One region of the Streptomyces sp. NPDC001315 genome, then DNA from elsewhere that is predicted to be linked to it. Evidence: predicted binding sites of a transcription regulator. Region 1 holds the regulator's gene; the other holds the start of a gene.
The links. The regulator HrcA, encoded in region 1, represses chaperone genes, less so after heat shock. The targets are predictions, from matches to a motif close to TTNGCACTCNGNNNNNCNGAGTGCNAA.
Positions count from the first base shown of each region.

Region 1 (14,693 bases):
GTGCGGGTCAGATCCCCGCGGGCCACCGCCGTGGTCACCAGGGCGATGTCGCGCACCTGGGCGGTCAGCCGGGACGCCATCGTGTTGACCGCCTCGGTCACGTCCCGCCAGCTTCCCGACAGCCCCTGCACCTTGGCCCGCCCGCCGAGCCGCCCGTCGGTGCCGACCTCGCGGGCCACCCGGGTCACCTCGCCGGTGAACAGGGACAGCTGGTCGACCGTCCTGTTCACGGTCCGGCCGAGCCGCCGCAGGTCACCGCGGAGCTGTCGGCTGCCGTCGTGCAGGTCGACGCGCTGGGTCAGGTCGCCGCCGGCCACCGCGTCCAGCACGCGCGTGGCGTTCGCGGCCGGGGCCACCAGGGCGTCCAGCACCTGGTTCACGTCGTTCACCCGGGACGTCCAGGCGCCCGGACCCGGGCTCGCCGACAGCCGCTCGTCGAGCCGCCCGTGCCGGACGAGCTCTCTTTTCACGCGCTGCACCTCGGAGTTGAAGTGCGTACTCCGGTCCATGATCTGGTTGAAGACCGCGGTGAGTTCGGCGACCATCCCCTGGCCGGTTTCCGGCACCTTGGTGAAGTCGCCGTCCCGTGCGGCGGTCATCGCGGCGAGCAGAGGGCGCAGTTCGGATGCTCGGAGTTGTGCAGGTTCATGTCCGTCTTCGAGCACACGCTTAGCACTGTTCTCACTCATGGCGGCCCACTTCGGTAACTCGGCGCTTATGGGCGGGGCCAGTCTGTCACTCTGTCGGCATCGACTGAGGCGTATTCGTCCGAACCGCTCGGGGAGCTGTCCATGGGGGCCATTCCGACGCAACGGGAGACTCTCTCCCTTGCCTCCGATGCTTCCGGTGCCTCCGACGCCCCCGCGCCGGAGCGTGCGCAGGTGTGCGCCATCCTGACCGGAAGCTCCCTCGCGCCGGGCTCCGCCCGCGCACTCGTGCGCGCCGCGCTCGGCGAATGGGCCGACCGAGGCCTGCCCGGCACCGCCCACCTCACCGACCGCCTGGCCGACGACGCCACGCTGGTCGTCAGCGAGCTCGTCACCAACGCCGTCGTCCACGCCGGAACCGACGTCGAGCTGGTGTGCCGCCTGGAGGAGCCGGCGGGCGCCGTCGTCGTCGAGGTCTCCGACCAGCACCCCTCGCGCGCCCCGCGCGACGGCGGCACCGAACCCGCGTACGAGACACCGGAGTACGGGCGCGGCCTCCGCCTCGTGGCCACGCTCGCCGAGGCCTGGGGCGTCACCTACCGCAGAGGCGCCAAGACGGTGTGGGCGCGGCTGCCCGTCGAACCCGCCGACGATTCCGAGGCCTACGGCGCCGAGCGCGCCCCGGCCTATGCGCTGGGCGTCGCCGAGATCCTCGCCCCCGAGCCCCAGCAGGCCGACCGGGACCGGGACTGGTTGGGCCGCGGCGCCCTGTCCTTCCTCGCCGAGGCCTCCGACCTGCTCGCGGGCCAGCTCGACGAGGACCTGGTCGCCTCGCTCACCGGCCAGCTGATCGTGCCGAGGCTGGCCGACTGGTGCGCGGTGTGGCTCGAGGACGAGGCCACCGGCCGGTGGGGGTCCCCCCGCTCGAGCGGAGCCGAGAGTGGGGGAGGCTGGGGCGACGCGGCCGCGGGCGCCGGACCACGGCTGGCCCGGGTCTGGCACGGCAGCGAGAACGTCATCGAGGAGCTGCGCACCGCCCTGGAGAAGGACCCGCCACGGCCGCCGGACGCGATACGTTCCGGGCCGGTTCCGTTTCCCTGGCCCGGGGTGGCATCGGGCGGCAGCGGGGCGTACGGATCCCACGGGGCCCGAGGGTCCCACGGGACGGCGCTCGCCTACCGCCTCGTCGCCGGCGGGCGCCCGCTGGGCACCCTGGTCATCGGGCGGGCCGGCCTGGCGCGCTTCCCCGACGAGGTCACCGGGCTGGTGGAGGACCTCAGCCGCCGCGTGGCCCTCGCCATCGGCGCGGCCCGCCAGTATGCCCGCCAGGCCACCATCAGCGCCGTCCTCCAGCGCGGGCTGCTGCCCGGCGCCGTCGCCGAGATCCCCGGGGTGCGCAGCGCCCTCGTCTACGAGCCGTGCGACAAGGGTGGCCCCAGCGGCGACTTCTACGACCTCTTCCCGGCCGGCGACGGACGCTGGTGCTTCGCCGTCGGCGACGTCCAGGGCAAGGGCCCCGAGGCGGCCGTCGTGATCGGCCTCGCCCGGCCCTGGCTGCGGCTCCTGGCCCGCGAGGGCTACCGCGTCGCCGACGTCCTCGACCGTCTCAACCAGCTCCTCCTCGACGACGCCACGGAGGCTGCCGACGCCGCCGCCCGCGCCCTCATCGGACCCGCCGGCCCCGGCGACGGCCCGCAGACCCGCTTCCTCTCCCTCGTCTACGGCGAGCTCGCCCCCTTCGAAGGCGGCGTCCGCTGCACCCTCGCCTCCGCCGGACACCCGCTGCCGCTGCTCCTCGGGCCCGACGGCGGTGTCCGTACGGTCGCGCGACCGCAGACCCTCCTCGGGGTCTTCGAGGACGAGACGTACACCAGCGAGACCTTCGAGCTGCTCCCGGGCGACAGCCTGCTGTGCGTCACGGACGGGGTGACCGAGCGGCGCTCCGGCTCGCGCCAGTTCGACGACGGCGACGGCCTCGCCGCCGCGTTCGCCGGGTGCAGGGGCCTCGACGCCGAACTGATCGCGGAGCGCATCAGACGGCTGGTGCACGAGTTCGGCGGACAGCCGCCGGAGGACGACCTGGCGCTGCTGGTGCTCCAGGCCGAGTAGCCGTCCACGGGGCAACCGTCCACGTGCTGGACAATGGAGGACATGCCTTCCGCACTCCCCGACGGCGAGCCCGTCCCCGACGACGGCGCACTGCCCGCGTCCGCGCTCGCCGGGACCGCCGACCGCCCCCTCGGGTTCTACCTCCACGTCCCCTACTGCGCGACCCGCTGCGGCTACTGCGACTTCAACACCTACACCGCGACCGAGCTGCGCGGCACCGGCGGCGTCCTCGCCTCCCGCGACAACTACGCCGAGACCCTGATCGATGAGATCCGCCTGGCCCGCAAGGTCCTCGGCGACGACCGGCGCGAGGTCCGCACGGTCTTCGTCGGCGGCGGTACGCCCACCCTGCTGGCCGCGGACGATCTCGTACGGATGCTGGGGGCGATCCGCGACGAGTTCGGGCTGGCGGCGGACGCGGAGATCACGACGGAGGCGAACCCGGAGTCGGTGAACCCGGCCTACCTCGCCACGCTCCGGGACGGCGGCTTCAACCGGATCTCCTTCGGCATGCAGAGCGCCAAGCAGCACGTACTGAAGATCCTCGACCGCACCCACACCCCGGGCCGCCCGGAGGCGTGCGTCGCGGAGGCGCGTGCGGCGGGCTTCGAGCACGTCAACCTGGACCTGATCTACGGCACGCCCGGCGAGTCGGACGACGACTGGCGGGCGTCGCTGGACGCGGCGCTGGGCGCGGGCCCCGACCACATCAGCGCGTACGCCCTGATCGTCGAGGAGGGCACCCAGCTCGCCCGCCGCATCCGGCGCGGCGAGGTACCGATGACGGACGACGACGTCCACGCCGACCGGTACCTGATCGCCGACGAGGCGCTGTCGGCGGCGGGCTTCGACTGGTACGAGGTGTCGAACTGGGCGACGTCCGAGGCGGGCCGCTGCCTGCACAACGAGCTGTACTGGCGCGGCGCCGACTGGTGGGGCGCGGGCCCCGGCGCCCACAGCCACGTCGGCGGGGTGCGCTGGTGGAACGTGAAGCATCCGGGGGCGTACGCGGCGGCCCTCGCGGAGGGACGGTCGCCGGGGGCCGGGCGTGAGCTTCTGTCGGTCGAGGACCGCCGGGTCGAGCGCATCCTGCTGGAGCTGCGCCTGCGGGAGGGCGTGCCGCTGGATCTGCTGCACGAGCCCGGCCTCGCGGCCTCGCGGCGGGCACTGTCCGACGGGCTGCTCGAAACGGGGCCGTACGACGAGGGACGGGCGGTGCTCACCCTGCGCGGGCGGCTGCTGGCGGACGCCGTGGTGCGGGACCTGGTGGACTGAGGGCGACGCGGCCGCAGGCTTCAGGGCACGGTCACATGGTCGATGAGCCGCTCCACGGAGCCCAGCAACTCCGGCTCCAGGTCCTTGTAGGACTCCACCCGCGCCAGAATCGCCTGCCACACCGCGCCCGTGTTCTCCGGCCACCCCAGTGCCCGGCACACCCCCGTCTTCCAGTCCTGCCCGTGCGGGATCCGGGGCCACGCCTCGATCCCCAGGGACGACGGCTTCACCGCCTGCCAGATGTCGATGTACGGGTGGCCCACCACCAGCGCGTGTTCGCTCGTCACCGACGCGGCGATACGGGACTCCTTGGAGCCCGGCACCAGGTGGTCCACCAGGACACCCAGGCGGGCGTCCGGGCCGGGGGAGAACGCGGCGACGATCGACGGGAGGTCGTCGACGCCCTCCAGGTACTCCACGACCACGCCCTCGATGCGCAGGTCGTCGCCCCACACCTTCTCGACCAGCTCGGCGTCGTGCCGGCCCTCCACGTAGATACGCCCGGCGCGGGCCACCCGCGCGCGTGCGCCGGGGACGGCGACCGAGCCGGATGCCGTACGGGTGGGCCGTGGCGGAGCCGAGGACGACGGGCGGACCAGCGTCACCACCCGGCCCTCCAGCAGGAAGCCCCGCGGCTCCAGCGGGAACACCCGGTGCTTGCCGAAGCGGTCCTCCAGCGTCACCGTGCCCGCCTCGCAGCGGATCACCGCCCCGCAGAAACCGGTCCCGGGCTCCTCGACCACCAGGCCGGGCTCGGCGGGGACCTCCGGGACCGGCTTGGGCTTCTTCCACGGCGGAGTCAGGTCGGGTGAGTACTGGCGCATTCGGATGACGATAGGAGAAGCCGTCGGCGTGTCGTGGACGAGGGCTCACGACACGCCGAAACACTCCGCCGGCGCGTGCCGCTGCGCCCGTACGAAGGTCCTGGACGCAGGACTCGCTCCCGCTCAGCCTCCAGGAACGGTGGGTGAGTGCGAGAAAGCACACACGGCCGCCGGCGATCGCCTCCGCCTGCCCGCGCAGCCGGGCGCCCTTCGCGAGGATCGAACCGGCGTCGATCGGCAGAGCCGAACCGTCCCCCACGACCAGCCCCACCGCGCAGTCCCACACCGGAAGACGGCACCGTCCGACCCCTCGGTCAGCCGCTCCCACCCCAGCTCTTCCCAAGTCACCGTCATGCGGCGACGCTAGCCGTGGGAGCGGGCCCGTCACGTCGTCGCAGGCCCAGCCTTGCCCGGGGCGTACCCCACGGCCGTACACTGGCTCGGGGAACGCTGGCACTCGCGCTCGCAGAGTGCCAGGCGGAAGGCCACGGGGACGACATTCCGGGAGGTGTGCGCGAGATGCTGAGCGAACGCAGGCTTCAGGTGCTGCGCGCCATCGTCCAGGACTACGTCGGTACCGAGGAGCCCGTGGGCTCCAAGGCACTCACCGAGCGGCACAAGCTCGGCGTCTCCCCCGCGACCGTCCGCAACGACATGGCGGCCCTCGAGGACGAGGGGTACATCGCCCAGCCGCACACCAGCGCCGGGCGCATCCCCACCGACAAGGGCTACCGGCTGTTCGTCGACAAGCTCGCGGGCGTCAAACCGATGACGGCGCCCGAGCGGCGCGCGATCCAGAACTTCCTCGACGGGGCCGTCGACCTCGACGACGTGGTGGCCCGGACCGTACGGCTGCTCGCGCAGCTGACCCGGCAGGTCGCCGTCGTGCAGTACCCGTCGCTGACCCGCTCGACGGTGCGGCACGTGGAGCTGCTGGCGCTGGCGCCGGCGCGCGTGATGCTGGTGCTGATCACCGACACCGGCCGGGTCGAGCAGCGCGTGGTCGACTGCACGGCGCCCTTCGGCGAGACCTCCCTGGCGGATCTGCGGGCGCGGCTGAACAGCCGGGTCGCGGGGCGCCGGTTCGCGGACGTACCCCGTCTCGTGGAGGATCTGCCGGACGCCTTCGAGGCAGAGGACCGCGGCACGGTCTCGACGGTGCTCTCCACTCTGCTGGAGACGCTCGTCGAGGAGAACGAGGAGCGGTTGATGATCGGCGGCACCGCCAATCTGACCCGCTTCGGACATGACTTCCCTCTCACGATCCGTCCCGTCCTCGAGGCGCTGGAGGAGCATGTCGTGCTCCTCAAGTTGCTTGGCGAGGCGGGAGATTCGGGCATGACCGTGCGGATCGGTCACGAGAACGCCTATGAGGGACTCAACTCCACTTCGGTGGTGTCGGTCGGCTACGGTTCGGGCAACGAGGCGGTCGCCAAGCTCGGCGTGGTCGGACCGACCCGCATGGATTACCCGGGAACGATGGGAGCGGTACGCGCAGTGGCACGGTACGTCGGACAGATCCTGGCGGAGTCCTAAGTGGCCACGGACTACTACGCCGTTCTCGGCGTGCGTCGCGACGCGTCGCAGGAAGAGATCAAGAAGGCCTTCCGGCGGCTCGCGCGCGAGCTGCATCCGGACGTCAACCCCGATCCGAAGACCCAGGAGCGGTTCAAGGAGATCAACGCCGCTTACGAGGTGTTGTCGGACCCGCAGAAGAAGCAGGTCTACGACCTCGGCGGCGACCCGCTCTCCCAGTCGGGCGGGGCCGGCGCGGGCGGCTTCGGCGCCGGTGGCTTCGGCAACTTCTCCGACATCATGGACGCCTTCTTCGGCACGGCGTCGCAGCGCGGACCGCGCTCGCGCACGCGCCGGGGCCAGGACGCGATGATCCGGCTCGAGATCGAGCTGGACGAGGCGGCCTTCGGCACCACGAAGGACATCCAGGTCGACACGGCGATCGTCTGCTCCACCTGCAACGGTGAGGGCGCGGCGCCGGGGACGAGTGCCCAGACGTGTGACATGTGCCGCGGTCGCGGCGAGGTGTCGCAGGTCACGCGGTCCTTCCTCGGCCAGGTCATGACGTCCCGCCCCTGCCCCCAGTGCCAGGGCTTCGGGACCGTCGTGCCGACCCCGTGCCCGGAGTGCGCGGGCGACGGCCGGGTGCGGTCCCGTCGGACCCTGACCGTGAAGATCCCGGCGGGTGTCGACAACGGCACGCGTATCCAGCTGGCCGGTGAGGGCGAGGTCGGGCCCGGTGGCGGTCCCGCCGGTGACCTGTACGTCGAGATCCACGAGCTGCCGCACGCGATGTTCCAGCGGCGCGGCGACGACCTGCACTGCACGGTGACGATCCCGATGACGGCGGCGGCCCTCGGCACGAAGGTGCCGCTGGAGACCCTGGACGGCATGGAGGAGGTCGACATCAGGCCCGGCACCCAGTCCGGCCAGTCGATCCCGCTGCACGGCCGTGGCGTCACCCACCTGCGCGGCGGCGGCCGGGGCGACCTCATCGTCCACGTCGAGGTGCAGACCCCGACCAAGCTCGACCCCGAGCAGGAGCGCCTGCTGCGCGAGCTGGCCAAGCTGCGCGGGGAGGAGCGTCCGCAGGGGCAGTTCCAGCCGGGGCAGCAAGGGTTGTTCTCGCGGTTGAAGGACGCGTTCAACGGTCGTACGTGAGCTGCGGGGCGGCTGGGGGTCCGGGGGTCGTCCCCCGGGCAGGCGCGGTCAGCCGGGGCAGCAAGGGTTGTTCTCGCGGTTGAAGGACGCGTTCAACGGTCGCTGAGGTCCCCTCTCCCCCTGGCCTGTGCCAGGGGGGAAGTCTCGATTCGGACTTGTTCGAAGGACGTGACAACATGCCGTCATGTCCTCCGCACTGACCGATCTCTGCCCCCATCCGATCGTGCAGGCCCCCATGGCGGGCGGCGTCTCCGTGCCGCAGCTCGCCGCCGCCGTCTCCGAGGCGGGCGGGCTCGGGTTCCTGGCCGCCGGGTACAAGACCGCCGACGGCGTGTACCAGGAGATCAAGCAGCTGCGGAGCCTCACAGCCCGCCCCTTCGGCGTGAACCTGTTCATGCCGCAGCCGGAGTTCCCCGGTGCGAGCACCGGCTCCACTGCCGACGCCGCGCCCCCCGCGGCCGGCGCCGTCGAGGTCTACGCCCACCAGCTGGCCGGCGAGGCCGCCTGGTACGAGACGGAGCTCGGCGACCCGGACAGCGGGCGTGACGACGGGTACGAGGCCAAGCTCGCGGTGCTGCTGGACAACCCGGTGCCGGTGGTGTCGTTCCACTTCGGCGTCCCGAGCCGGGACGTGCTGGAATCCCTGCGCCGTGCCGGCAGCCTCACGTGGGTCACCGCCACTACCGTCGAGGAGGCCCTCGCGGTGGAGCGGGCGGGCGCCGACGCGGTGATCGTGCAGGGCGTCGAGGCGGGCGGCCACCAGGGAACCCACCGTGACATCCAGGAGAACGACGGCTGTGGCATCGGACTGCTCGCGCTGATCGCGCAGGTCCGTGAGGCCGTGAGCCTCCCGCTGGTCGCCGCCGGCGGCATCATGCGCGGCAGCCAGATCGCCGCCGTGCTCGCGGCGGGCGCCGGTGCGGCCCAGCTCGGCACGGCGTTCGTCGCCACCCCCGAGTCGGGCGCCCACGCCCTGCACAAGCAGGCGCTGACCAACCCCCTGTTCGTCCGCACGGAGCTGACCCGCGCCTTCTCCGGGCGCCCGGCCCGTGGTCTGGTCAACCGCTTCCTGCGTGAGCACGGGCCGTACGCCCCCGCCGCCTACCCGGAGGTCCACCACCTCACCTCGCCGTTGCGCAAGGCCGCCGCCAAGGCCGGTGACGCGCAGGGCATGGCCCTGTGGGCGGGCCAGGGCCACCGGATGGCCCGCGAATTCCCCGCCGGGCAGCTGGTCGAGGTGCTGGCGGCCGAACTCGACGCGGCCCGGGCGGCGTTGTCGGAACGGGGTGAGGTCCGGTGACCGCGCCCGTCTTCGTCGTCGAGGACGTCCGCGCCGACGGCGCCGGGCAGTACGTCCTCGACGGGCCCGAGGGGCGGCACGCGGTCTCCGTGAAGCGGCTGCGGCCGGGCGAGGCCGTCGTCCTCACCGACGGCGCCGGACGCTGGGCCGAGGGCGAGGTCGCGGCCGCCGAGGGCAAGGACCGGCTGATCGTCGACCTGCGCGAGGTGCACGAGGAGCCCCGGGCGGCGCCCCGTATCACCGTCGTGCAGGCGCTGCCCAAGGGTGATCGCGGCGAGGTCGCCGTCGAGACGATGACCGAGGTCGGCGTCGACGCGATCGTGCCGTGGGCGGCCTCCCGCTGCATCACCCAGTGGAAGGGCGAGCGCGGGCTGAAGGCGCTCGGCAAGTGGCGGGCCACCGCCCGCGAGGCCGGCAAGCAGTCCCGGCGGGTGCGCTTCCCCGAGGTCGCGGACGCGGCGACGACCAAGCAGGTTGGCGCACTTCTGGCCAAGGCCGACTTCGCCGCCGTACTCCACGAGAGCGGTGACGCCCCGCTGGCCGCCGTCGAACTGCCTGCCGAGGGCGACATCGTGCTCGTGGTCGGACCTGAAGGCGGTGTGTCCCCCGAGGAGTTGGCGCTGTTCGAGGAGGCGGGCGCGCGACCGTACCGCCTGGGGCCGAGCGTGCTGCGCACCTCGACCGCCGGGACCGCGGCCGCGGCCCTTCTCCTCGGCCGCACCGGCCGCTGGTCCTGACCGCCGGGAGGTCGCCGTGGAACTCGCCCAGGTACGGCTGCTCGTCACCGACTTGGCCGCTGCTACGTGCTGACCCGGGCTCGCATTGTGACCGCATGCGGTCTACCGTCGTGCCGCCACGAGTGGCACGATGCCCTCCATGGGGGCATTGAGGCGGATTTGGGCCCGCCCGCGCGGGACGCGGGTGGTGGCAGTGGCAGGGTGTGCGATGGTCGCCGTGGGTGGCCTCGTGGCGTGCGATCCGGGTGGGCTGAATTCGGCCTCGGTGGCGTACACGACCGACCGGACCGCGACGAAGGAACTCGAACGGCAGCACGTGAACGTGCGGTGGCTCAGCTGCACCGCCAACTTCGGTGACCATGCGGCCACGGCGAGCGCGAACTCCGTCGCCTCCGTCGACTGCCAGGGCGAGACCGACGACGCGAAGGACATCACCGTCACCGGGAAGGTCACCCGGGCCGTCGACGGTGCGTGCGTGCGCGGGGACCTCACCGCCAAGGTGGGCGGCAAGCCGTGGTTCCATGTGAGCGGGCTCGGCAACTGCGACGCCACGCCCTCGCCCGTCAACGGGGGCGCCGGCGGGCAGCAGGGACAGCCCACCGCCACGGTGACCGTCACCAGGACCGTCTGGTGCACGAACAGCGACCCGCGGTGCCGGCCCGTCGAGGGCAAGTGAGAGATCCGTTTCCCTGTCAGCCGGCGGCGGCGCTGCATAGGCTGATCGTGTGACACAGTCCGCAGCAGCAGCATCGCCCTCGTCGGCGTATCTCCGCTTCCCGCATCTGCACGGCGAGTTGGTGGCCTTCACCGCCGAGGACGACGTGTGGCTCGCGCCCCTCGACGGCGGGAGGGCCTGGCGGGTCAGCGCCGACAACGTGCCCGTGACCCTGCCGCGCATCTCGCCCGACGGCACCACCGTCGCCTGGACCTCCACCCGTGACGGCGCCCCCGAGGTGCACATCGCCCCGGTCGACGGCGGCCCCGCCGAGCGGCTGACGTACTGGGGCAGTTGGATGACCAGGGTGCGCGGCTGGACCCCGGACGGCGAGGTCCTCGCCACCAGCACCCAGGGTCAGGCCAGCCTGCGCCGCAGCTGGGCGCGCGCCGTCCCGCTCGACGGCGGGCCGGCCGCCGTGCTGCCGTACGGGCCCGTCGGTGACGTGGCGTACGGGCCGCACACCGTGCTGCTGTCGGCGCCTATGGGGCGTGAGGCCGCGTGGTGGAAGCGGTATCGCGGCGGTACGGCGGGCAAGTTGTGGATCGACCGTGCCGCCGAAGGTGAAGAAGGGGACGGCGAATTCACCCGGCTGCACGAGGAGTTGGACGGCAACATCGAATACCCGGTGTGGGTGGGCGAGCGCATCGCCTTCCTCTCCGACCACGAGGGCACCGGCGCGCTGTACTCCTCCCTCGCCGACGGCTCCGACCTGCGGCGTCACACCCCTCTCGACGGTTTCTACGCCCGGCACGCGGCGAGCGACGGCAGCCGTGTCGTGTACGTCTCGGCCGGTGAACTGTGGCTGCTCGACGACCTCGACGGGGCCGAGCCGCGCCGGCTCGACATCCGGCTCGGCGGGCAGCGCACCGACCGGCAGCCCCGCCCGGTGAACGCGGCCCGCTGGTTCGGCTCGGCCTCCCCCGACCACACCGGGCGCGGCAGCGCGGTCGCCGTGCGCGGTGCCGTCCACTGGGTCACCCACCGCGCGGGACCGGCCCGGGCGCTCGCCGCGCGGCCCGGTGTACGGGCCCGGCTGCCGCGCACCTTCCGCACGGAGGGCGAGGAATGGGTGGTGTGGGTGACGGACGCCGAGGGCGACGACGCCTTGGAGTTCGCGCCCTCGACCGGCCTCGCTCCCGGAGCGACCCCGCGCCGGATCGCCGCCGGACGGCTCGGCCGCGTTCTCGACCTGGCCATGGCGCCCGACGGCAGCCGTGCCGCCGTCGCCGCGCACGACGGACGGCTGCTGCTCGTCGAGCGGGAGACCGGCGAGGTGCGCGAGGTCGACCGCAGCGAGTACGGGGACGTGGAGGGCCTCGCCTTCTCGCCCGACTCCGCCTGGCTCGCCTGGTCGCACCCCGGCCCGTACCCGCTGACCCAGCTCAGGCTCGCCAACACCACCGACCTGTCGGTCACCGAGGCGACGCCGCTGCGCTTCCAGGACTACGCCCCCGCGTTCACCCTCGACGGCAAGCACCTCGCCTTCCTGTCGACCCGCTCCTTCGACCCGGTCTACGACGAGCACGTCTTCGACCTCGCGTTCGTCGAGGGCGCCCGCCCGCACCTGATCACGCTCGCCGCGACCACACCGTCGCCGTTCGGACCGCAGCGCCACGGCCGCCCCTTCGAGGCCCCCGACAAGGACGAGACGCCCGACAGCGAGGGCACCCCGGCGACCCGTGTCGACCTCGAAGGGCTCGCCGACCGCATCGTCCCCTTCCCCGTCGAGGCCGCCCGCTACTCCACCCTGCGTGCCGCCAAGGACGGTGTGCTGTGGCTGCGCCACCCGGTGCGCGGTGTCCTCGGCGCCTCCCGCGCGACCCCCGACGACCCGGACCCCAAGACCGAGCTGGAGCGCTACGACCTGGCCCAGCAGCGCATCGAGCACCTGGCCGCCGACGCTGACGACTTCGAGGTCACCGGCGACGGCAAGCGGCTGCTGCTGTGGACCGACGGCAGGCTCAAGGTCGTCCCCAGCGACCGGCGCGCCTCGAACGACGACGACAGCGACTCCAACATCACCGTCGACCTCACCCGGGTACGGCAGACCGTCGACCCGGCGGCCGAGTGGCGGCAGATGTACGAGGAGACCGGCCGCGTCATGCGGGACAACTTCTGGCGGCCGGACCTGGGCGGGACCGACTGGGACGGTGTCCTGGACCGCTACCGTCCGGTGCTGGACCGCCTCGCCACCCACGACGACCTGGTCGACCTGCTGTGGGAGGTGCACGGCGAACTCGGCACCTCGCACGCGTACATCACGCCGAACGGCGGCTACGGCCGCGGCGCGCGTCAGGGCCTGCTCGGCGCCGACATCTCCCGGCACCCGGACGGCACCTGGCGCATCGACCGGATCCTGCCCTCGGAGACCTCCGACCCGAAGGGCCGATCCCCGCTGGCCGCGCCCGGCGTCGCGGTGCGCGCCGGGGACGCCGTCGTGGCGGTCGCCGGGCATCCGGTGGATCCGGTGACCGGCCCCGGGCCGCTCCTCGTCGGTACGGCGGGCAGGCCGGTGGAGCTGACGATCTCCCCGGCGGGCGGCGGCGACCCGCGGCACGCGGTCGTCGTCCCGATCGCCGACGAGGAACCACTGCGCTACCACGCCTGGGTCGCCGACCGGCGGGCGTACGTGCACGAGCGCTCCGCCGGCCGGCTCGGCTATCTGCACGTCCCCGACATGCAGGCGCCCGGCTGGGCCCAGATCCACCGCGACCTGCGCGTCGAGGTGATCCGGGAGGGCCTCGTCGTCGACGTCCGGGAGAACCGGGGCGGTCACACCTCCCAGCTGATCGTGGAGAAGCTGGCGCGGCGGATCGTCGGCTGGAACCTGCCCCGTGGCATGCGGCCCTTCAGCTACCCGCGCGACGCGCCCCGCGGACCGGTGGTCGCCGTCGCCAACGAGTTCTCCGGCTCCGACGGCGACATCGTCAACGCGGCGATCAAGGCGCTCGGCATCGGACCGGTCGTCGGCACCCGCACCTGGGGCGGTGTCATCGGCATCGACAGCCGCTACCGCCTGGTCGACGACACCCTGATCACCCAGCCCAAGTACGCCTTCTGGCTGGAGGGTCACGGGTGGGGCGTGGAGAACCACGGCGTGGACCCGGACGTGGAGGTGGTGCAGCGCCCGCAGGACCACGCGGCCGGGCGGGACGTCCAGTTGGAGGAGGCGGTCCGGATCGCGCTGGAGGCGCTTCAGGAGACGCCCGCCAAGATCCCGCCGAGCCTGCCGGGCCTGGAGTGACACACCGGCTCGCTACGATGCCGTGGTACGAGGTGAACTGCGCGAGGAGGCACACGCATGGCACGAAACGAGGGCGGGGAGCCGCAGGACGACTGCCTGTTCTGCAAGATCGTGGCGGGGCATGTCCCGGCGACGATCGTCCGTGAGACGGAGACGACCGTCGCGTTCCGGGACATCAATCCCCAGGCGCCCACGCACGTCCTGGTGATCCCCAAGGCGCACTACCCGAACGCGGCCGAGCTCGCCGCCGCCGACCCGGCGCTCACCGCCGACGTGCTGCGCGAGACGCGGGCGGTCGCCGAAGAGGACAAGCTGGAGAGCTACCGCGTCGTCTTCAACACCGGAGCCGGCGCGGGCCAGACCGTCTTCCACGCCCATGCGCACGTCCTCGGTGGCCGCGGCATGCAGTGGCCCCCCGGGTAAGTCGCCGTGTCCGTACGCGAACTGGTGGTCCTCGGCACCGCCAGCCAGGTCCCCACCCGGCACCGCAACCACAACGGCTACCTGCTGCGCTGGGACGGCGAGGGCATCCTCTTCGACCCCGGCGAGGGCACGCAGCGGCAGATGCTGCGTGCCGGGGTCGCCGCGCACGACCTGAACCGGATCTGCGTCACCCACTTCCACGGCGACCATTCCCTGGGCCTGGCCGGCGTGATCCAGCGCATCAACCTCGACAAGGTGCCGCACCAGGTCACCGCCCACTATCCGCGCTCCGGCCAGCGCTTCTTCGACCGACTGCGCTACGCCACCGCCTACCGCGAGACCGTCGGGATCACCGAGGCCCCGGTCGCCGAGGACGGCCCGCTCACCGTCACGGGCGCGTACACGCTCGAGGCGCGCAGGCTCGACCACCCCGTCGAGTCCTACGGCTACCGGCTCGTCGAGCCCGACGGCCGCCGCATGCTGCCCGACCGGCTCGCCGCGCACGGCATCAAGGGTCCGGACGTGGGCCGGATCCAGCGCGAGGGCGCGATCGGGACCGTCACGCTGGAGGACGTCAGCGAGCCGCGGCGCGGTCAGCGGTTCGCGTTCGTCATGGACACCCGGCTGTGCGACGGTGTGCACGTGCTCGCCGAGGGCTGCGACCTGCTCGTCATCGAGTCCACGTTCCTCGACGAGGACGAGGAACTCGCGGTGGAGCACGGTCACCTGACAGCCGGCCA
Region 1 covers NZ_JBIAWZ010000001.1:213,578-228,270, reverse strand. Annotated here, with positions in the region: partial or broken gene ACFY16_RS01065 (HAMP domain-containing protein) at 1-599, opposite strand, end outside; gene ACFY16_RS01060 (SpoIIE family protein phosphatase) at 792-2,756, shown strand; gene hemW (radical SAM family heme chaperone HemW) at 2,799-4,031, shown strand; gene ACFY16_RS01050 (DUF3097 domain-containing protein) at 4,052-4,855, opposite strand; partial or broken gene ACFY16_RS01045 (MBL fold metallo-hydrolase) at 4,995-5,209, opposite strand; gene hrcA (heat-inducible transcriptional repressor HrcA) at 5,375-6,391, shown strand; gene dnaJ (molecular chaperone DnaJ) at 6,392-7,531, shown strand; gene ACFY16_RS01030 (nitronate monooxygenase) at 7,716-8,831, shown strand; gene ACFY16_RS01025 (16S rRNA (uracil(1498)-N(3))-methyltransferase) at 8,828-9,568, shown strand; gene ACFY16_RS01020 (hypothetical protein) at 9,708-10,244, shown strand; gene ACFY16_RS01015 (S41 family peptidase) at 10,294-13,530, shown strand; gene ACFY16_RS01010 (histidine triad nucleotide-binding protein) at 13,588-13,953, shown strand; gene ACFY16_RS01005 (ribonuclease Z) at 13,960-14,693, shown strand, end outside.

Region 2 (14,693 bases), on a different contig from region 1:
CGGGGCGACGACGGTGGCGATCACGGGGCGCCCGAACAGCGCGGTCACCCAGTACGCCGATCATGTGCTGACGACGTCCACGTCCCGGGAGAGCGAGCTGCGGCCGGCCGCGATGTCCTCCCGGACCAGTCAACTGCTCGTGGTGGACTGCCTGTTCGTGGGGGTGGCGCAGCGGACGTACGACACGGCCGGGCCGGCGCTGGCCGCGTCCTACGAGGCGTTGGCGCACCGGCACCGGTAGACCGTAGGACTGATCGTCGACCGCAGGACACCGAAAGAGCCGCAGCCATGACCCCCACGCACGACCACCACGACCGCGGTCTCCTCACCGAGTTGGAGACCCTCACCACCGAGGCCTTCCGCCCCGAACTCGCCGACATCGACCGGCTCCCCACCCTCGACATCGCCCGGCTCATGAACGGCGAGGACACCTCCGTGCCCGCCGCGGTCGCGGAGCGCCTGCCGGAGATCGCCGCCGCGATCGACTCCGTGGCCGAGCGGATGGCGCGGGGCGGCCGGCTGGTCTACGCCGGGGCGGGGACGGCGGGGCGGCTCGGGGTGCTGGACGCCTCCGAGTGCCCGCCCACCTTCAACACCCGGCCCGGGCAGGTCGTCGGCCTGATCGCGGGCGGCCCTGAGGCCATGGTCACCTCGGTCGAGGGCGCGGAGGACTCCAAGGAGCTGGCGCGGGCCGACCTGGACGCCCTCGCCCTGACCGTCGACGACACGGTGGTCGGCGTCTCGGCCTCCGGGCGCACCCCGTACGCGATCGGCGCGGTGGAGCACGCCCGGGCGCGCGGCGCGCTGACCATCGGGCTGGCCTGCAACGCGGACAGCGCGCTGGCCGCCGCGGCCGAGCACGGCATCGAGATCGTCGTCGGGCCCGAGCTGCTCACCGGTTCCACCCGGCTGAAGGCGGGCACGGCGCAGAAGCTGGTGCTCAACATGGTCTCGACGATCACGATGATCCGGCTGGGCAAGACGTACGGGAACCTGATGGTCGACGTACGCGCCTCGAACGAGAAGCTGCGCGCCCGCTCCCGCCGTATCGTCGCCCTCGCCACCGGCGCGGGCGCCAAGGAGATCGAGGAGGCGCTGGCGGCCACCGACGGCGAGGTGAAGCACGCGATCCTGAGCATCCTGGCCGGGGTGGACGGGCCGACGGCCGCCCGCCTTCTGGAGGAGTCCGACGGTCATCTGCGTGCCGCGCTGGCGGCGGCCGGGGCCTGAGCCGCACGCTCGGCGGGTGCGCACTGATCCCGCCTCCACCGCCGCCGCGATCCTCCCCCTGGTCGGCGGCCCCGCCAGAGCCCCACGGCCTCCTCGCAGCGCCTTGCGAGGTCGCGCGGCGCCCTACGCTGGACAGCTGCCGGTCGGTCCAAGCCCCGAAGGAGCAGGTCCCCCATGAACCACGCCCAGCTCACCGCCCTCGGCCGTGCCCTCCGCCTCCTCGGCGAGCACGGCGAGGCCCTCACCGCCGACACGCCCGACGCCCGGCTGCACGAGGTCAGGGCGGATCTGCGGCGTGCCCTGGACCTGACGGAGGAGAGCGTCAGCACGGCCGCGCCCACCACCCGGTGCGCCGAGCACCCGAACGGGCCGGTCGACTCCTCCGCCCCCGACCTGTGCCTGCTGTGCGAGACGCGGCGCCGGACCGCCCGCCGCTCCGAGTTCAACGGTCCCGCCCCGGACCCGCAGCCCACCGCCACCGCCCCCTCCCGCTACGGCGTACGCGCCGACCGGCCGCAGCCCCAGCAGCGCTGGCTGCCGGAGCTGTGGAACGGGCAGGAGTGGCAGCTGTGCGGCACCCCGCGCCGGGACCGCCGGGAGGCCGAGCTGTTCATCGCCGCCCAGCGGCGCGGGTCCCGGCCCGCGATGGCGTACCGGCTGGTGCACGAGTTCACCGACTACGAGGTGCTGCGCGTATGGGGTACGCCGGTGAAGGTCGACATCGAACCGCTCGGGAACCTGTGATCCGGTCGGAGGCCGGCGGCAGCTGCCGGACGGCCGCCACCCCGCGGTGCGGGGCGACGGCCGTCTCGGGCTCCTCGGTCGGACTGTCCTACGCCTTGGCTCCGGAAACCTCGTCGGCCCCGGACCGCGTGCCCGGCTCGCCGGCCGCGGGGGCGGCCTGGGCGGCGGCCCGGCTCCGGCCCGGGAGGAAGGCGGCGAGGACGAACGCCAGGACGGCGGCGCCGGCACCGATGGCCATGACGACCTTGAAGGCGTTCTCGGACGGCAGGGCGTAGCCGCCGAGGTTCATGGTCATCTGCGCCAGGACCACACCGGCGACGGCGCTGGCGACCGACGTACCGATGGACCGCATCAGCGTGTTGAGGCTGTTGGCCGCGGCCGTCTCGGACGGGTCCACCGCGCCCATGATCAGCGCGGGCATCGCACCGTAGGCGAAACCGACACCGGCGCCGATGATGCAGGAGACCAGGACCAGGTGCCAGACCTCGGACATCAGCACGATGTTCAGGCCGTAGCCGGCGGCGACGATCACGGCGCCGATCATCAGGGTGACCTTCGGGCCCTTGGCCTTGGTGATGGCCGCGGACACCGGGGCGAAGGCCATCATGACCAGGCCCTGCGGGGCCATGACCAGGCCGACGGTCAGCATCGACCTGCCCAGGCCGTAGCCGGTCTGCGTGGGCAGCTGAAGCAGCTGCGGCAGGACCAGCGACATCGCGAACATCGAGAAGCCGAAGGCGACCGAGGCGAGGTTGGTGAAGAGGACCTGGCGGCGGGCGGTGGTACGCAGGTCGACCAGCGGCGTCGAGGTGCGCAGTTCGAAGAAGCCCCACGCGAGAAGCACCACGACCGCGACGGCGAACAGGCCGAGCGTGGTGCCGCTGCCCCAGCCCCAGTCGGCACCCTTGGAGACGGCGAGCAGCAGGGAGACCAGGCCGACCGCCATGCCGATCGAGCCGACGAAGTCGAAGCGGCCGCCGGTACGCACCTTGGACTCGGGCACCAGCTTCAGGACCAGCGCGAAGGCGACGACGCCGAGGGTGGCGGAGGTCCAGAACAGGATGTGCCAGTCGAAGTTGTCGGCGATGAAGGCGGCGGCGGGCAGGCCGAGGGCGCCGCCGACGCCGAGCGAGGCGCTCATCAGGGCGGTGGAGCCGGCGAGCTTCTCCGCGGGCAGCTCGTCGCGCATGATGCTGATGCCCAGCGGGACGGTGGCGGCGGCCAGGCCCTGCAGCGCGCGGCCGACGATCATCGGGACCAGGGAGTCGCTGAGCGCGCACACCACCGAACCGCTGATCAGCAGCACGATGCTGACCAGCAGCAGCTTGCGCTTGCCGAACATGTCACCGAGACGGCCGGCGACGGGCGTGACGACGGCACCGGCCAGCAGCGTGGCGGTGACCGCCCAGGCGGTGTTGGACGCGGAGGCGTGCAGGTACTTCGGCAGTTCCGGGACGATCGGGATGACCAGGGTCTGCATCAGCGAGACGACGATTCCGGCGAAGGCCAGGACCGCCACCACTGCGTTCGACCTCGGCGGGGCGGTTCCTCCGGCCGCTGCGGGCCGGACAGGAGCGTCGGACATGAGAGGGCCTCCGTGGATGTACGGGTTGAACTGATGTGCTTGCCTCAAGCAACGATAAGTGAATTGATTGACTTAAGCAAGGGAAAAGAGGAAGCCCCAGGTCAGGCCAGTTTCAATACGAACGGCCCGCGGCCAGGGTGTGACCGCGGGCCGGTGATTCCGGCTGGCGCCTCAGCTGAGGGTCTTGAGCGCCGCCGCGTCGTACGGCTTCAGCTCGTCGAAGCGACCGGCGAGCACCTTGGCCGCCCACTCCGGGTCCTGGAGCAGGGCGCGCCCGACGGCGACCATGTCGTACTCGTCCCGCTCCAGGGATTCGAGGAGATCGTCGATCCCCTTGACCGGCGACCCCTCCCCCATGAAGCCCTTGATGAAGTCGCCGTCGAGGCCGACCGAACCGACGGTGATGACCGGCTTGCCGGTGAGCTTCTTGGTCCAGCCGGCCAGGTTGAGGTCGGAGCCCTCGAACTCAGGGAGCCAGTAGCGGCGGGTGGAGGCGTGGAAGACGTCGACGCCGGCGGCGGCCAGCGGGGTCAGGACGGCCTCCAGCTCCTCCGGGGTCTCGGCGAGCCGGGCGCGGTAGGCCTCCTGCTTCCACTGCGAGTAGCGGAAGACGATCGGGAAGTCGGCGGACACGGTCTCGCGGACGGCCGCGATGATCTCCGCCGCGAACTTGGTGCGGGCCACCGGGTCACCGCCGTACGCGTCCGTACGACGATTCGTCCCCGCCCACAGGAACTGGTCGAGCAGATAGCCGTGGGCGCCGTGCAGCTCGACCCCGTCGAAGCCGATGCGCTCGGCGGCGGCCGCGGCCTCGACGAAGGCGCCGATCACGTCGTCCAGGTCACGCTGGTCCATGGCCTTGCCGGTGGGCTCGTCGGCGCCGACCCGCAGACCGGACGGGCCGACGGCCGGGGCCTCGGCGAACGGCGGCTGTCCCTGCTCCCGCACCATGCCGATGTGCCACAGCTGCGGGACGATCGTGCCGCCGGCCGCATGCACGCCCTCGGCGACCTTCGCCCACCCGGCCAGCTGCTCCTCGCCGTGGAACCGCGGGACGCTGTCACTCTGCCCGGCCGAGTCGTGCCCGACGTACGTCCCCTCGGTGACGATCAGACCGACACCGGCGGCGGCCCGGCGGGAGTAGTACGACACGACGTCCTCACCCGGGATGCCGCCCGGCGAGAACTGACGGGTCATCGGCGCCATCACGATCCGGTTCGGAACCGTGAGCCCGTTCAGGGCGATGGGGCGGGAGAGGATCTCGGCCGCGCGGGAGGCGGGGGGCGTGTTGACGCTCACGTGGGGGGCTCCTACTGACGCTGCTTCTGCTGACCGGTTGGTATGTGCGCATGCATCGAATATGCGCAACAGCGTCAACCTCCACCCCCGTCAGCGCATTCCGGGAACCCCGGTCCTGCCGCTGTGATCCAGGACACGGGGCAGCATGTGCAGAGGTGGCAGTTTGTGCCACCCCGGAAGCGTCACCAGCGGAAGCGGAATAGGCCACCGGCTGAAACGCCCGAGGGCGGCACCCCCTGTCGGAACAGGAAGTACCGCCCTCGGTTCGCAGGACAGGCGATCAACCGGAGGTCGATCAGAAGTCCATGTCACCGCCCGGCATGCCGCCGCCGGCCGGGGCCGCGGCCTTCTCCGGCTTGTCGGCGATGACGGCCTCGGTGGTGAGGAACAGCGCGGCGATGGAGGCGGCGTTCTGCAGGGCAGAGCGGGTCACCTTCGCCGGGTCGATGATGCCCTCGGCGATCATGTCGACGTAGTCGCCGGTGGCCGCGTTCAGACCCCAGCCCACGGTCAGGTTGCGGACCTTCTCGACCACGACGCCGCCCTCGAGACCACCGTTGACGGCGATCTGCTTCAGCGGGGCCTCGAGCGCGAGCTTCACGGCGTTGGCGCCGGTCGCCTCGTCACCCGAGAGCTCGAGCTTCTCGAACACCGCGGAGGCCTGGAGCAGGGCCACGCCACCACCGGCGACGATGCCCTCCTCGACGGCCGCCTTCGCGTTGCGAACGGCGTCCTCGATGCGGTGCTTGCGCTCCTTGAGCTCGACCTCGGTGGCGGCACCGGCCTTGATGACGGCCACGCCGCCGGCCAGCTTCGCCAGGCGCTCCTGGAGCTTCTCGCGGTCGTAGTCCGAGTCCGAGTTCTCGATCTCGGCGCGGATCTGGTTGACCCGGCCCTGGACCTGGTCGGCGGAGCCGGCGCCGTCCACGATCGTGGTCTCGTCCTTGGTGATGACGACCTTGCGGGCGCGGCCCAGGAGGTCCAGGGTCGCGTTCTCCAGCTTGAGGCCGACCTCCTCGGAGATGACCTCGCCGCCCGTGAGGATGGCGATGTCGCCGAGCATGGCCTTGCGGCGGTCACCGAAGCCCGGGGCCTTGACGGCGACGGACTTGAAGGTGCCACGGATCTTGTTGACGACCAGGGTCGACAGGGCCTCGCCCTCGACGTCCTCGGCGATGATCAGCAGCGGCTTGCCCGACTGCATGACCTTCTCGAGGAGCGGCAGCAGGTCCTTGACGGAGCCGATCTTGGAGTTGGCGATCAGGATGTACGGGTCGTCGAGCGACGCCTCCATACGCTCCATGTCGGTGGCGAAGTACGCCGAGATGTAGCCCTTGTCGAAGCGCATACCCTCGGTGAGCTCCAGCTCCAGACCGAAGGTCTGGGACTCCTCGACGGTGATGACGCCTTCCTTGCCGACCTTGTCCATCGCCTCGGCGATGAGCTCGCCGATCTGGGTGTCGGCGGCGGAGATGGAGGCCGTGGAGGCGATCTGCTCCTTGGTCTCGACATCCTTGGCCTGCTCGAGCAGGGCACCGGAGACGGCCTCGACGGCCTTCTCGATACCGCGCTTGAGGGCCATCGGGTTGGCGCCGGCGGCTACGTTGCGCAGACCCTCGCGGACGAGCGCCTGGGCGAGAACGGTCGCGGTGGTCGTACCGTCACCAGCGACGTCGTCCGTCTTCTTGGCGACTTCCTTGACCAGCTCGGCGCCGATCTTCTCGTACGGGTCCTCGAGCTCGATCTCCTTGGCGATGGACACACCATCGTTGGTGATCGTGGGGGCGCCCCACTTCTTCTCGAGGACGACGTTGCGGCCCTTGGGGCCAAGGGTGACCTTGACGGCGTCGGCGAGCTGGTTCATCCCGCGCTCGAGACCGCGCCGTGCCTCCTCGTCGAACGCGATGATCTTGGCCATGTGAAGTGGTCCTCCCGGACTGGGGTGGATTGCTCCGGACCGCGCTGGCGCCCGCGACGGACGGCCTGCCTGCCCCGTGGTTCCTTGCACCACCTGGCCTGCGGGCCTCACCGACCCGGTCCTTCGTTATCACTCTCACCTTCAGAGTGCTAACGCCAATGATTAGCACTCGCCCCGTCCGAGTGCAAGGTGCGCCCGCGCAGCGGGCTCGTTGCGGGGTGGCGGTCGGGTGACGGGCGGGCGCGAACGCCCGCCGGGGATCCACGGGCCCGCGCGGCGGCGGCCGGGCAGGCCGAAGGGCTCGTACCCGGTGAGGTACGAGCCCTTCGAAGAAGAACAGAAGAACGTCGCTGCTGTTAGTCGGCGCGTGCTTCAGCCGGTCGCCAGGCGGACCATGTCCGCCTGCGGCCCCTTCTGACCCTGCGAGATCTCGAAATCGACCCGCTGGCCCTCTTCCAGGGTGCGGTACCCGTCCATCTGGATCGCGCTGTAGTGGACGAACACGTCCGCACCACCGTCGACCGCGATGAAGCCGTACCCCTTCTCCGCGTTGAACCACTTGACGGTGCCCTGAGCCATGCCTAACTCCCCTATTACTGGCCCTTGCACGGATCCACACTTCGCGGACCCGGGTCAGACCTCACCCCCCAATGGCAGCCGGGGGCGTGCGCCGGAACGCGTCGACCGCGGCTGAATGTATCTGTCCAACTGCCGTCTGCAACAGGTCAATCGGACGAGAAATCCGGGCACGACGGGTCCGGAATCTACCCACAATTCGCCTGGTTTCAGGGCAAGTTGGGCCAGGCATAAGGAGCGAAAGGCGCAAAAGGCCTGCGCACTTTGGCTACTTCTCATCGGCCGTGCGGCAGGTTGCGAGGGCCGCGAACCCTGGAATCGGGAGCGGGTTCCCCAACTGTACCGCGCTCAACCACACTGAATTGCCCCCTCCGCTTCTCTCACGGAGGGGGCAATTCGACGAACTCCCGGTAACCGCGGTTACCAATGGTAATGATCAGCCTCCGGCGACCGCCGGAATGATGGAGACACCGGCGCCGTCCGGGGTCACCGTCTCCAGGCCCTGCTCGAAGCGGACGTCGTCGTCGTTGACGTACACGTTGACGAACCGGCGCAGCTTGCCCTGGTCGTCGAGGACGCGGGCCGCGATGCCGGTGTGGTTCTTCTCCAGGTCGGAGATGACCTCGGCGAGGGTCGCGCCCTCGGCGCTCACCTCGGCCTTGCCGCCGGTGTAGGTGCGCAGGATGGTGGGGATGCGGACGTTGACGCTCATGATGCGAGGCCAGCCTCTCGGAAGGAGTCCAGGTTCGGGCGGATCGTCGCGGTCAGGCCGGTGCCGGCCACCGCGTCCAGGGTCTTCAGTCCGTCGCCGGTGTTCAGTACGACGGTCGTCTTGGTCGGGTCGAGCAGGCCGGCCTCGATGAGCTTCTTCGTCACGCCCACGGTCACCCCGCCGGCCGTCTCGGCGAAGATGCCCTCGGTCCGCGCCAACAGCTTGATCGCGTCCACGATCTGCTCGTCCGTCACATCCTCCACCGCACCGCCCGTGCGGCGCGCGATGTCCAGGACGTACGGCCCGTCGGCCGGGTTGCCGATCGCGAGGGACTTGGCGATGGTGTCCGGCTTCTGGGGACGTACGACGTCGTGGCCTGCCTTGTACGCCACGGACACCGGCGAGCAGCCTTCCGCCTGCGCACCGAAGATCTTGTACGGCTTGTCCTCGACCAGCCCGAGCTTGATCAGCTCCTGCAGGCCCTTGTCGATCTTCGTGAGCTGGGAGCCGGAGGCGATCGGGACGACCAGCTGGTCGGGCAGCTGCCAGCCGAGCTGCTCGCAGATCTCGTACGCGAGGGTCTTCGAGCCCTCCGCGTAGTACGGCCGCAGGTTGACGTTGACGAAGCCCCAGCCCTCGCCCGCCGGGTCGCCGATCAGCTCGGAGCAGAAGCGGTTCACGTCGTCGTAGTTGCCCTCGATGCCGACGAGCTCGCCGCCGTAGACGGCGGCCATGACGACCTTGCCCTGCTCCAGGTCGTGCGGGATGAACACGCAGGAGCGGAAGCCGGCCCGGGCGGCGGCGGCGCCCACGGCGCCGGCCAGGTTGCCGGTGGAGGAGCAGGAGAGGGTGGTGAACCCGAAGGCGCGGGCGGCCTCGAGGGCCTGGGCGACGACGCGGTCCTTGAAGGAGTGCGTCGGGTTGCCGGAGTCGTCCTTGACGAAGAGCTTGCCGGCGTCGACACCGAGCTCGCGCGCCAGGTTGTCGGCCTTGACGAGCTTGGTCCAGCCGGGGTTGATGTTGGGCTTGGTCGCCACGTCCGCGGGGACGGGCAGCAGTGGTGCGTAGCGCCAGATGTTCGCGGGTCCCGCCTCGATCTGCTTGCGGAGCTCCTCGGTGTCGTAGGCCGAGAAGTCGTACGCGATCTCGAGCGGGCCGAAACACTCCTCGCAGGCGAAGACCGGGCCGAGCGGCACGCGGTGACCGCACTCGCGGCAGGAAAGCGCCGCGGCGGGGCCCAGATCGACGGAGTTCGTGGTGCTTGCAACAGTCTGCACAGCCATGGAGGCGAGGCCCTTTCTCCTCATCTTCCTCACGGCGCACTTCGCCGTGAGACGGATTTGGCACCTTCCCTAGTCGGGAGCCTCGCGGTGAACGAGAACCGACTGGAGGGTTGCCGGGGCTTCATCGGGCCGTATCCCTCTGCCCCTCTGGATGAGCGGTATGTAGTTGTGAACGGCGGGCCACCCCGGACATGCGATGGTCACCCGCGTTGTTCAAGACTGTAACCGAAGGCCAGGACAGTTGAGAGAGTCGTCCGAACCGCGAGATGCCTGTGCCCATAGCCGCCACCGCTGCGGGCCCCTTTCCCGCCGCGAGAACGTAGAAGGAGCCGCCACTGTGCTGGAAGAAGTCGAGCGCTGGCTGAGCACACGCTCCTGGTCCGTGACCGATCGGCCGCTCCACCAGCTCCTTGCCGCGAAACGCGCCAGGGGCCAGTCGGTCTCCGTCGTCCTGCCCGCGCTCAACGAGGAGGAGACGGTCGGCGACATCGTCGCCGTGATCCGTCACGACCTCATGCAGCAGGTCCCGCTCGTCGACGAGATCGTCGTCGTCGACTCGGGATCCACCGACCGCACCTCCGAGGTGGCCGCCGCCGCGGGCGCCCGGGTCGTCCACCGCGACGACATCCTGCCCCGTATCCCGGCCGTGCCGGGCAAGGGCGAGGTGCTCTGGCGGTCCCTGCTGGTCACCGGCGGGGACATCGTCTGCTTCATCGACGCCGACCTGAGGGAATTCTCCTCCGACTTCGTGTCCGGAATCGTGGGCCCGCTGCTCACCGACCCGGACGTCGATCTCGTCAAGGGCATGTACGACCGCCCGCTGGGCACCGAGTCGGATTCGCTCGCCTCCGGCACTGAGTTGAATTCGCTCGCCTCCGGCAAGACCGCCGGCCAGGGCGGCCGGGTGACGGAGCTGATGGCCCGACCGCTGCTGAACATGCACTGGCCGCAGCTGGCCGGTTTCGTGCAGCCGCTCGGCGGCGAGTACGCGGCCCGCCGCTCGCTGCTGGAGCAGCTCCCCTTCCCGGTCGGATACGGGGTGGAACTGGGCATGCTGGTCGACTCGCTGCACCTGGTGGGTCTCGACGCCCTCGCCCAGGTGGACGTCGGTGTGCGCAAGCACCGGCACCAGGACGGACAGGCGCTGGGCCGGATGGCCGCCGCGATCTACCGCACCGCGCAGCTGCGGCTGGCCCGCGGGCACCTGATCCGGCCCTCCCTCACCCAGTTCGAGCGGGGCGAGGACGGCTTCGAGCCGCGCACGTACTCCGTGGACACGGAGGAGCGGCCACCGATGGCCGAAATCACCGAGTACGCGTCACGCAGGGTGGCGTAACAGATGCATGAGGTAACGGGCTCCCGGCTGTCGTATACAAATCTTTCCGGACTGTTGTGGGCCTTGCGTACGTTTGAGTGTTTCCGGGCCGGGCTAGGTTGAGGCGTATGGCTTCCACGCACGGTGCTGAGGTGCTGGTCGCGTCCAACCGCGGCCCGGTTTCGTACGAGGTGCGCGAGGACGGCTCGCTGCACGCCCGCAGGGGCGGCGGCGGGCTGGTCTCGGGCCTGTCGGCCATCGGGCCCGACGCCGGAGCACTGTGGGTGTGCTCCGCCCTGTCCGGGGGCGACCGCGAGGCGGTGCGGCGCGGAGTGGGCGAGGCGGGCGTACGGATGCTGGACATCCCTGCCGACGTGCATGCCGACGCCTACAACGGCATCGCCAACTCCGTGCTCTGGTTCGTCCACCACATGCTGTACCAGACACCGCTGGAGCCGGTCTTCGACGCGGAGTTCCGACGCCAGTGGGCGGCATACGAGACGTACAACCGCGCCTTCGCCGAGGCGCTGGCCGAGGACGCCGCTGAGGGGGCGGCGGTGCTGGTGCAGGACTACCACCTGTGCCTGGTTCCGGGACTGCTCCGCGAGCTGCGCCCCGACCTGCGCATCGGCCACTTCTCGCACACCCCGTGGGCGCCCCCGGAGTACTTCCGGATGCTGCCGGAGGACATCGCGGCGCAACTGCTGCGCGGGATGCTCGGCGCCGACCGGCTGGGGTTCCTCACCCACCGCTGGGCGGAGGCCTTCACCGCGTGTTGTACGCGGTTCGCCGACGGGCTCGGGGAGACCCGGGTCGGCGTGCACGGGCTGGGCGCGGACGCGGACTTCCTGCGCGCCCGCTCGCACCAGGCCGACGTCGGCGAGCGGATGGCGGCGCTGCGGGCGGAGATCGGTGCGGGCCGTAGGACGATCGTGCGGGTCGATCGGACCGAGCTGTCGAAGAACATCGTGCGGGGCCTGCTGGCGTACCGGCAGCTGCTCGACGACCACCCGGAGTGGCGGGAGCGGGTCGTGCACGTCGCCTTCGCCTACCCCTCCCGGCAGGACCTCGCCGTCTACCGCGACTACACCGCCGAGGTGCAGCGGCTCGCGGCCGAGATCAACTCCCAGTACCGGACGCCGGACTGGACCCCGGTCGTGCTGCACGTCAAGGACGACTTCGCGCGTTCCCTGGCGGCGTACCGCCTGGCCGACGTGGCCCTGGTGAACCCCATTCGGGACGGCATGAACCTGGTCGCGAAGGAGGTGCCGGTCGTCTCCGACGAGGGGTGCGTGCTGGTGCTGTCGCGGGAGGCGGGGGCGTACGAGGAGCTGCGCGAGGACGCGATCACCGTCAATCCGTACGACGTGGTCGGGACGGCGCGGGCGCTGCACGAGGCGCTGGTGATGCCGGTGCACGAGCGGGCGGAGCGCACGAAGCGACTCGCTGCCGCGGCTACCGCGCTTCCGCCGGCTCAGTGGTTCCTGGACCAGTTGAACGCACTGGACGGCTGAACGGCGGCGCGGCCGAACGGTCAGCCCAGTCGTGCCGCGAGTGCGCGCAGGAGTTCCACGACCCCCTCCGGGCCGTTCACCACCAGGTCCGCCCGCTCTCGTAGTTCGGCCACCTCGTCGCTGCCGCTGCACACCAGGAGTCCGGGGACGCCCTCGGAGCGGAGTTTGTCGACGGCGGCGAACGCGGGGAGGTCGCCGAGGTCGTCGCCGGCGTAGAGGACGGACTCGGCGGCGATCTCGCGGACGTACTCCAGAAGGGCGACGCCCTTGTCCATGCCGGGCGGCCGGAGTTCGAGGACCATGCGGCCCGGTTCGACGATCAGGCCGTGGCGGGTGGCGAGGTCGGCGAGAGGTTCGCGCAGCGCCTCGAAGGCGGCCTGCGGGTCCTCGGCGCGGCGGGTGTGGACGGCGAGCGCCCGGCCCTTCTCCTCGATCCAGATGCCGTTTCCGGCGCCGGCGCCGATCGCGTCGAGGAATCCCGGCAGCTCGGCCCGCACGGCGGCGACGCCGGGGTGGGGCGGCGGGGCGGTGACGTCGCCGGTGCGGGCGTCCCAGCGTTCGACGCCGTAGTGGCCGAGGACGACGAGGTGCTCCAGGCCGGGGACACCGTCGAAACCGCCGTGGTGCACGGCCACCGCGGGCGGCCGCCCGGTGACGACGGCCACGGCGGCCACCTGCGGGGCGAGGGCGGCGAGCGCGGGGACCGTGTCCGGGTGCGCCCGGGCCTGCTCGGGGTCCGCCACGATCGGCGCGAGGGTGCCGTCGAAGTCGAGCCCGATCACCGCGCGGTGCGGGCGGGCGAGGATGGCGTCCAGCGCGTCGCGCCCCGCCTGGGTGGTGGGGGTCGGCAGGGGCGGTGCGGGATGCGAGGGGTGCGTGTCATGGCTGCCCATACGTCGACCCTATCCGCCGTGTCCGCGCGGGGGCGGGCATACGCGTGGCCGGGGCACACGACACGAGCGGTCCCTGAGGCCATGGCTCCCCACCCACCACCACGACCTCCCGGACCACTCGGCACAGGGCCCGGGGACGGCACGGCCTCCCGCCTGCCCGAGCAACCCCGCGGCACCACTCGGGTCGGGGCCCCGGGACGGCACGGCCTCCGCCTGCCCGAGCAACCCCGCCGCACCACTCGACTCGGGACCCCGGGACGGCACGGCCTCCCGCCTGCCCGAGCAACCCCGCGGCACCACTCGACTCGGGACCCCGGGGTGGGGACCCGGGAGTGCCCGCGCCCACCCCCGCACCGGCGCCCGCTCAGCCGGAGGCGGAGGGCCTCACCGTTCCGCCCGCCGTGCCTCTCGCACCCTTCTCAGCCGGTTCACCGTCACCGGGTCCTCCGCGAGGGCCCGCTCGTCGTCGAGGAGGGCGTTGAGGAGCTGGTAGTAGCGGACGGGGGCCAGGCCGAGTTCCTCGCGTATCGCGCGTTCCTTCGCGCCGGGGCCGGGGAAGCCGCGGCGTTCGAGGGCGAGGATGTCCCGTTCGCGGCGCCCGAGGCCCTCCTGGTCGTCGTCCATGACCGCACCGTAGCCCCCGCCACCGACACTCGGCCTACTCCGCGACGTCCGCTGCACTCGCCGTCGCCTGCAGCTGCCCCAGTACGCCGGTCGGGCTGCCGTTGGGCGTGACCGCCTGCCCGATGCTCTTCTTGACGGCCGCGCTGACCGTCGCCCAGGAGGTCTTGCCGACGGGGTAGAGCGTGGAGACGGGGAGTTCGTCCAGGAACGGCTTCAGGTCCTTGTCCTGCGCGGCCGTGCTCATGGCCTCGGACGCGGAGTCGGTGACCGGCAGCAGGTCGTACTCGCGGGAGAAGGCGAGGACGTTCTTGTCGTTGTAGACGAAGTCGAGGAACGAGCCGATCTCCTCACCGTGGCCGTTCTCCTTGAAGGCCGTCATCCAGTCGGCGACGCCCATCACGGACGAGGCTGGGCCGTTCAGGCCGGGCATCGGCACCATGCCGAACTTCACGCCCTTCTTCGCGGCCGCCTTCATCAGGGAGGGGTGACCGTTGAGCATGCCGACGTCACCGTCGGCGAACGCGGCGAACGCGTCCGCGCGGTTCAGCTCGCCGGGCGCGACGGGGCCGGTCAGCCCCTTGCCGACCAGTTCGTCCCTGAGCCAGGTGAAGGTCTCGACGTTCGGCGTGGAGTCGATGTCGTAGGTGCCGGTGGTCCCGGCGTAGGCGCCCCCGCCGCTCAGCAGCCACTGCATGGTCTCGGCCTGCGCCTCCTCGGGGCCCAGGGGCAGGGCGTACGGGTACTTCACGCCCTCCGCCTTCAGCGCCTCCGCGTCGGCGGCGAGCTCCTGCCACGTCGTCGGCGCGGTGATGCCGGCCTTGGCGAAGAGGGTCTTGTTGTAGAAGAGCAGGCGCGTGGAGGCGGCGAACGGCATCCCGTACTGGACCCCGCTCACCTCGCCCGCGTTGGCGAGCTGGGAGGCGAAGTCGGCCTGTACGGGGATGGAGAGCACGTCGCCGGCCGGGTAGAGCAGGTCCTTCGCCGCGTAGTCGGCGTACGC
Region 2 covers NZ_JBIAWZ010000008.1:333,130-347,822, forward strand. Annotated here, with positions in the region: gene ACFY16_RS24105 (MurR/RpiR family transcriptional regulator) at 1-241, shown strand, start outside; gene murQ (N-acetylmuramic acid 6-phosphate etherase) at 289-1,230, shown strand; gene ACFY16_RS24115 (hypothetical protein) at 1,405-1,974, shown strand; gene ACFY16_RS24120 (MFS transporter) at 2,063-3,559, opposite strand; gene ACFY16_RS24125 (NADH:flavin oxidoreductase) at 3,731-4,858, opposite strand; gene groL (chaperonin GroEL) at 5,154-6,776, opposite strand; gene ACFY16_RS24135 (cold-shock protein) at 7,149-7,355, opposite strand; gene ACFY16_RS24140 (MoaD/ThiS family protein) at 7,789-8,064, opposite strand; gene thrC (threonine synthase) at 8,061-9,347, opposite strand; SAM riboswitch class I at 9,365-9,505, opposite strand; gene ACFY16_RS24150 (glucosyl-3-phosphoglycerate synthase) at 9,685-10,683, shown strand; gene ACFY16_RS24155 (trehalose-6-phosphate synthase) at 10,791-12,176, shown strand; gene otsB (trehalose-phosphatase) at 12,197-13,069, opposite strand; gene ACFY16_RS24165 (DUF3263 domain-containing protein) at 13,454-13,693, opposite strand; gene ACFY16_RS24170 (extracellular solute-binding protein) at 13,728-14,693, opposite strand, start outside.
Region 2: groL (chaperonin GroEL) is a predicted target of HrcA. The motif match lies at 6,939-6,965, and genes of this name have one in related genera.